3 regions of the Paenibacillus sp. 23TSA30-6 genome follow, and region 1 is predicted to be linked to each of the others. Evidence: riboswitches for the same ligand, from Rfam matches in the RefSeq annotation. Region 1 holds a riboswitch; each other region holds the start of a gene.
What was found. Region 1 has a riboswitch for cobalamin ahead of E0698_RS11010 (ABC transporter substrate-binding protein). Riboswitches for the same ligand answer to the same signal wherever they lie in the genome.
Positions count from the first base shown of each region.

Region 2: linked by a shared signal. The riboswitch ahead of E0698_RS14270 (hypothetical protein) and the one ahead of E0698_RS11010 (ABC transporter substrate-binding protein) in region 1 are both predicted to bind cobalamin.
Region 3: linked by a shared signal. The riboswitch ahead of E0698_RS06430 (ABC transporter substrate-binding protein) and the one ahead of E0698_RS11010 (ABC transporter substrate-binding protein) in region 1 are both predicted to bind cobalamin.

Region 1 covers NZ_SLTL01000009.1:197,137-199,406, forward strand. Annotated here, with positions in the region: gene E0698_RS11005 (FecCD family ABC transporter permease) at 1-280, opposite strand, end outside; gene E0698_RS11010 (ABC transporter substrate-binding protein) at 277-1,281, opposite strand; cobalamin riboswitch at 1,489-1,682, opposite strand; gene E0698_RS11015 (histidine phosphatase family protein) at 1,807-2,270, opposite strand, start outside.
Region 2 covers NZ_SLTL01000013.1:140,560-142,829, forward strand. Annotated here, with positions in the region: gene cobJ (precorrin-3B C(17)-methyltransferase) at 1-881, opposite strand, end outside; gene E0698_RS14270 (hypothetical protein) at 1,010-1,234, opposite strand; cobalamin riboswitch at 1,196-1,379, opposite strand; gene E0698_RS14275 (TIGR00730 family Rossman fold protein) at 1,437-1,991, opposite strand; gene E0698_RS14280 (uroporphyrinogen-III synthase) at 2,163-2,270, opposite strand, start outside.
Region 3 covers NZ_SLTL01000005.1:116,307-118,576, reverse strand. Annotated here, with positions in the region: gene E0698_RS06430 (ABC transporter substrate-binding protein) at 1-1,003, opposite strand, end outside; cobalamin riboswitch at 1,210-1,413, opposite strand; gene E0698_RS06425 (nucleobase:cation symporter-2 family protein) at 2,112-2,270, opposite strand, start outside.

The DNA.
Region 1 (2,270 bases):
TGCGCAGCACACCTTGAAATCCGGCTCCCGCCAGCGCAAGCGCTGCGCCTACCAGCATTCCCAGTAAGACACGCGGCAGTCTGATCTTCAAAATAATCTGCTCTGTGGATGGATTCCAATCCGGTGTAAACGTCTCACCTAACCACGGCAGATGGTTGACCAGAATACCCGTGATCTGGCTGACGGGAAGCTTGGCCGAGCCGATGCCGAGACAGAGCAACAGCGTCAGCAGCAATAAGGCAAGACCTGCCCCTCCAAAGCCGATCAGTCTACGACTCATTTGAAAATTTCAGGATACACGCCCTTGGCCACTTCCTTGAGACCTTCCGTTACACGCGGACCCGGACGACTGATCAGATTATCATCCACGGCAAACACCCGGTTTTGACGAACAGCCGATATTTGATCCCATCCACTACGGGCTTTGATAATATCGCCGAGCGTCTGGCCTGTTTTGTCGTCCTTGACATTTTTGCTGTATAATATTACGTCCGGATTCGCCGCTATAATATTTTCCTCACTGATCTGGTACCAGCCCTTTTGGGTTGCAGCGACATTTTCCCCGCCCGCCAAAGAAATCAGCTCATCCATAAACTCTCCCTTGCCAACCGTCCAGCCGGGTGAAAATTCGACGTATACTCTCAGCTTCTGCCCTTTGCCGATATTTTTAACACCGTCTTTCACTTCCGCAACATCTGCTCTCATCTTGTCGGTTACCGCTCTCGCTTCTTTCTGATGATCGGTAATTTTCCCATATAGTTCGATGTTAGCCATGACATCTTCAACCGTTTTCGGCTCCGTTTTAAAAATCATAATTCCCATGTCACGCAGCTTGGTTGTCGCCTGCTCACTGAGTGATATCCCTGCAAAAACGACTTCCGGATTCGCAGCAATGATCGCCTCTTCATTCGGCTTCATAATACCGCCCACTTTGGGCTTCTTTTTAGCCGCTTCCGGGTAATCCGAATAGTCGGATACGCCGACAATTTCCTTATCCAGTCCGATGGCGAACAGCGCCTCGGTTTCAGCCGGGGAGACGGAAACGATTTTGTCCGGCGCTTTTTTGAACGTAAATTCCTGTCCGGTCGCATCCTTAATGGTCAGCGGGTAGACCGTTTTGCCCGGAGGCTCCTGAGCGGTTGCCGTCTGTCCCGGTTGCTGTGAGGCTTGATCCCCTTTATTTTCAGCGTTCTTTCCGTTAGCTCCACATGCACTCAGCACAACCGCCAAGACCAGAGCCAATAAGCCTGTAGTCCAGACCTTTATTCTATTCCCTGCCATGATTTACACCCCTCCATATAAATTCTTTTAAGAGCGTCACTTGAACATCATCCGATATCTGCTAAATCCAGCCTTCTTTTCCTTTCAAAAAACCCCTGCATCCTCAGATAAGGACACAGGGGTCACGTTAGCGCAGATCGTACGCAGGCGGCAGTTTCTTCCGCATGGACAGTCACTGCGAACACGTCATCCTTTCCTCGAAGGACTATGGTGACAGGCGGACGGGCAGGTATCCTGACTTACAGAAACATGCGACAGCCTACTGCTGCTTTATATGCTTTGTGGCACATAAAGCAGAGCGGGCTGGCATTTTTCCATTTACAGTGGCGGGACCGCGCCGGATTCACACCGGCTTCCCTTTTAACAGCGCACCGGAAAGAACCCGAGGGTTTCATCCCGCTGCACCGACCTCGTCTGCTGGATATTTGATGTAGTGTTGGTCAAGCCGTTCTTTTACTTGATGATTATAGGTTAAAAAAGACTGGCTTACAACCCAAACCGCCTGTTCACCTGCCCCTATCTGACCTAAAAAGAAAACACCTCTCCTATCCACTGGTGTCGTTCTCCCAGCCTCAACCGAATCGTAATTGCCGCTCCTGGCTTCGGATTCAGACTCCAAAAATCATGACCCGGTACCAGCATACAAGCCAACTGACGAATCACTCCACCATGCGTGACGACCAGAACAGAAGGTGGGGCATCAGGCATGCCTGTTTTCTGAACATCCATCATTTTACGCCACTCATACAAAGAGTCTAGGAATTCATCGAGGCGGTTCACAAAGTCTGCCCAAGGCTCTCCCCCCGGCGGCGTAATTCGCTGCGGCTCATCAATCCACGCTCGATACAACGCCACATCCTTGAGCATATCATACGTTTTTCCATCCCATTCCCCAAAATGAAGCTCTCTCAGACGTGGTTCCATGATGGCAGACCTAGCGGAACTATTAGATAGGAAACGTTCAGACTCCCATTTGGATGTCAGCTCCA
Region 2 (2,270 bases), on a different contig from region 1:
GCGGGTGCTGCGCCTGTCTGCGACGCATTCAGCGCGCGATCCTCTTCCGCACCCAGCGACCACGGCTCCGCTTCCGTGCGGAGCCGCTGATGCGGCTTGAGCGCCTGCTCGGTCGCACCCAACGTATACTTGCGCTGATACCCGCGCGGCGTCACGATCAGACCGTCATACACCATCGTCGAAGAATTGCCGATGATGACGGTCGTCAGCATACCGATATCATGGTTGAGCATGTCCTCCAGCGTCGTCACAATTACTTGCTGACGGTCGCGATAAGCACTCTTCACCAGCCCGACGGGAGTCTGCGGATCACGGTAACGCAGCAAAATGGACTGCGTCTCAACAATCTGGCGTGTACGCCGACCACTGCGCGGATTGTACAGTGCAATGACAAAATCCGCCGAAGCTGCCGCTTCTACACGTTTCACAATCGTCTCCCACGGGGTCAAATGGTCACTCAGACTGATCGTGCATGCATCATGCATGACGGGCGCACCCAACAGCGAAGCACAGGACTGAATCGCCGATATTCCCGGCACGACTTCTACCTCAACCCCGTCCTCACGGCGCCAGCCCTTTTGCATCAGCACTTCGTACACTAGCCCGGCCATGCCATATACGCCTGCGTCTCCACTGGAAATGACGGCTACCTTCTTGCCCATCTCCGCCTGTCGAACCGCCTCCTGCGCACGGCTCACTTCCTCTGTCATGCCTGTGCGCACAATCTCCTGTCCGTTCAACAACGGGCGGATCAGATCTACATAGGTGTTGTAACCGATAATGACCTCACTCTCGGCCAGCGCGTCCAGCGCCCGTTTGGTGATATGTTCCATATCCCCCGGTCCGAATCCAATCACGAGCAATTTCCCTAATGGGCTCATCGTTATCCTCCTTCTTAAATCTAGGCTATGTTTTCCACACTTCTATCTATTTCACTTATATATGGACATCCTGTAACTCAAAAAAACCCATCCTGCCCGGATGGGTTTCCTATGTACGCATCGTATCATCAGACGGACACAGCATAAGAAGACACTTCTTGTCTTCCGCCATCGTGCCGTTGCTTTCCATCTGCCTGTTCACGCTTGAAATGCTTCTGCATGTTCAGCTCCACGCAAACCTGCAACCAACATGGAAAAAGCAGCGTGCGCCTGATTTCCTGATTTCGTACACCCATCCTCTCCGCGAAGGTTAACGGTGCATACAGATCAAGGTAGGTCTCCTGGCTCGGCATCAACAGATTTTTTCGTCTTCCCCGTTTTCTCACGAGTGACGTCTGAAAAAATCCTCTTCCTTACAGTGGCGGGACCGCTCGGGACTTGCACCCGATTCCCTGTTACCCTTCGCTATCACAAAGGCACCTTGTCTGTCCGCTATTTGATTATGGGTCTTATCATAACCTTGGCTCAATCAGTTGTGCAAGCATGAAAAACGCTTTATTTCAAGTTCTCTGCCTTATTTTTTAACATATGCAACAATTCGTCCGGGTCCGCAGAGATACTCAGCAGCGTTGGATGGTCAACTCCGGTAAATCCCTCGCGCACACTATGACGCACCATTTCCGCCAACGGGTCAAAATATCCGTTCACATTCAGCAGCCCGATGGGCTTGCGATGAATGCCGATTTGCGCCCAGCACAGCACCTCGAACAGCTCTTCAAATGTTCCCAATCCCCCCGGAAGGGCAATAAAGGCATCCGCCATTTCGCTCATGACCGCTTTGCGTTCATGCATGCTTGCCACCTCAATAAATTCGGTGACTCCCCGGTGAATAATCTCTGCATCGAATAACAGGGTCGGCATAATCCCGGTGACCTGACCGCCCCCGGCCAGCATCGCATCTGCGACCTCACCCATCAGCCCCTTGCTGGAGCCTCCATAGATCAGACGAACATGATGTCGGGCCATAGCCTCTCCAAGCTTGCCTGCCTCCTGAAGATATACCGATGAATGTCCGGGTCTGGACCCGGCAAATACACAAATGGAATTCATAATGTCTCAGCTCCTGTTCTGGTATCCCGCATCGAGGCTTTTTCATTATATTAAATAAATATTTTCGTTATAACAAAAACTTCTGTCGATGCATTTCCAACAAAAAAAGATAAAGACCCTGTAGGCCCTTATCTTTATTTTACCCTTTATCGCAAGGATATAGGTTAGTTTTCAGTTCACAACTTCAAGACCGTAGCCGTGCACCGAGGCGCTATGCTCAAAATATCTTCCCAGCTCCACCATCATCGCGCCCATTCGTTCCTCCACTGGAAACACGAT
Region 3 (2,270 bases), on a different contig from region 1:
CGAAGGGGAGAATGCTCGGGAATGGGCTGCTTGCCTCCGTACCATAGCCTCTCATGATCGCACTCACAATGGATGCACGTGGTATCAAGCTGTCCACTACTTTGCGGTTCGCGGCATCCTTGAACAGAGACGACTCCATGTTATACACGATCATATGGGTGCGCAAAGAGGGAGCCGACAGCACTTGCAGCTTATCGTTCTTTTTCAATACCTCCGCGTTATCCACCGGAATATCGGTCGCTACATCTACTTCGCCGGATTGCAGCGCCAGCAGGCGCGAATTGCCGTCCGTAATGAACTTCATCGTTGCTTCAGCCAGCCGGGCCTTCTCGCCCCAATATCCGTCATAACGCTCTACGACCAAGGATTGATCCTTGTTGAACGCTTTAATTTTAAAAGCACCTGTCATCGCAGGGTAGCTCTGCTCATCCTTTATAGACGCTACATCCAGCACAATCGTCGATGGATCCGCCAGATTGGACACCAGCGCCGCATTCGGCTGGTTTGTCGTAATTTTCAACACCAGCGGCTCGGTTACGTCAATTGACTTTACATCTAGCAAATCCTTTGCCAGATGGCTTTTCTCAATGGAGCGCAGCAGGGAAGCTTTTACACTTTCCGCGTCCATACTCTTTCCGTTATGAAAAGTGACCTTATCCTGCAAGCTGAACGTCCAGACTGTGGGGCTATCCTGCTTCCATTCCTTGGCCAGCCAAGCCTCAGGCTCCAGCTTTTCATTCAAACGGACAAGTGTCTCGCCTGCGCCAGAACGCATAACATCCCAGCTATTATCGCCATGCGGGTCAACGCCTGACGGCTTCCACGTATACGCCATCACCAGCTTTTTGTCCGTTGTGGACTGTTGTGCGAATGTGTTTTCGCCCTTGTCGGAGCTGTCCGCCGTCTTATTAGTTGTGGAGCATCCCGCAAGAGCCATAACTGCCAGTAGCAGCATCACCCCTGTGCATATGGACCATGAACGCTTTTTACGATTGCTTATCATCCTATTTATCCCCCTCTATCTTGTCATTCACAAATACCTAACGCAAAAAAAGCATCCCGGACCGCCTGATCAGCAGTCAGAAATGCTTTCATTATAAAATGCCAAAGCTCACCTCAAAGCACCTCTAATCATAGAAGGGATCGGATCGGTTTCAGACATTCCGTAAGCAGCACGCCCAACCACCTCCCCAGCATCCCGTGGGTCTGACAGTGATGTTAAAACAGGCAGGTCTCCTGACTTCAGGCGTATCTTTCAGGCCTTCCCGGTTCTTCACAGTTCCAGTGGCTATTCCGAAAGCTACAGCAATTCCCTGCTGATGCCTGTATACAGTGGCGGGTCCGTGTCGGAATCTACCGAACTTCCCTTTTAAGTGAGCACGTACAACAGCCATCTACATGATCTCAACGAAACCCTGTAGATAGAAAGTCCGGCTCACACCTGTTTTCTTCCTTTATTCTTTTTCATTACGATTTAGGACTATCTTATTTTGTTGTTACAGGCTTGTCAACAAATGTCGCATAATAATTTAAATTTGAACGATACGGCGAGAATCAAGGCTATGACTTTGCGTTGCATGCACGCAATGGACGTGATAAAATTAGGTATAGAGATACCCATCGTGTCCGTATACTAAAAAGAGTCTTCGCCGCTACCAACGGCAAAGACTCTTAGGACTTGAAAGGCTGTGGATCACCACGGCGCGCTAAATGCTTAGCTAAACCCACCGTTAGGCGCCTAACCTAATTACGCGGTGGGTTTTCGCTTGTTCCGAAATTTCCGACGTAGCCAGCGATAAAGTTTACGAATACTAAACACCAGGCTTAGTAACGTAACCATCCAACGCAACACATCGTAGCACGACACAAGGTTGACCATCGGCTTCACCCCCTTTCGGGAAGCTGCGCCGTGGTCCGAAAACATCCACCACTATTCAAAATCCATAAGATGGATTATACCACGCCTCTGCCTACCACTCTAGCAAATTCTTCTAATAGAATCTCAAATCCCCATCTTCATACAGGAAGAGGGCTTTATCAATAACTCTATGCCAAAAAGCCGGAAAAAGAGGCTTACGACCTCTCTCCGGCTGTCTTTCTAATCCTAATTATCAAACCTTCTGCGGAACCTCCGACACTGTCACACCTTTGACCGATTCGGCTTGTTTTTTCGTTAAAACGATGTTCAAGACAATCGCCGTGATCGAGCCGGATACGATGCCGTTTTGCAGCAGCATTTTGGCAAAGCTCGGCAGTTGGTCGAACATTTG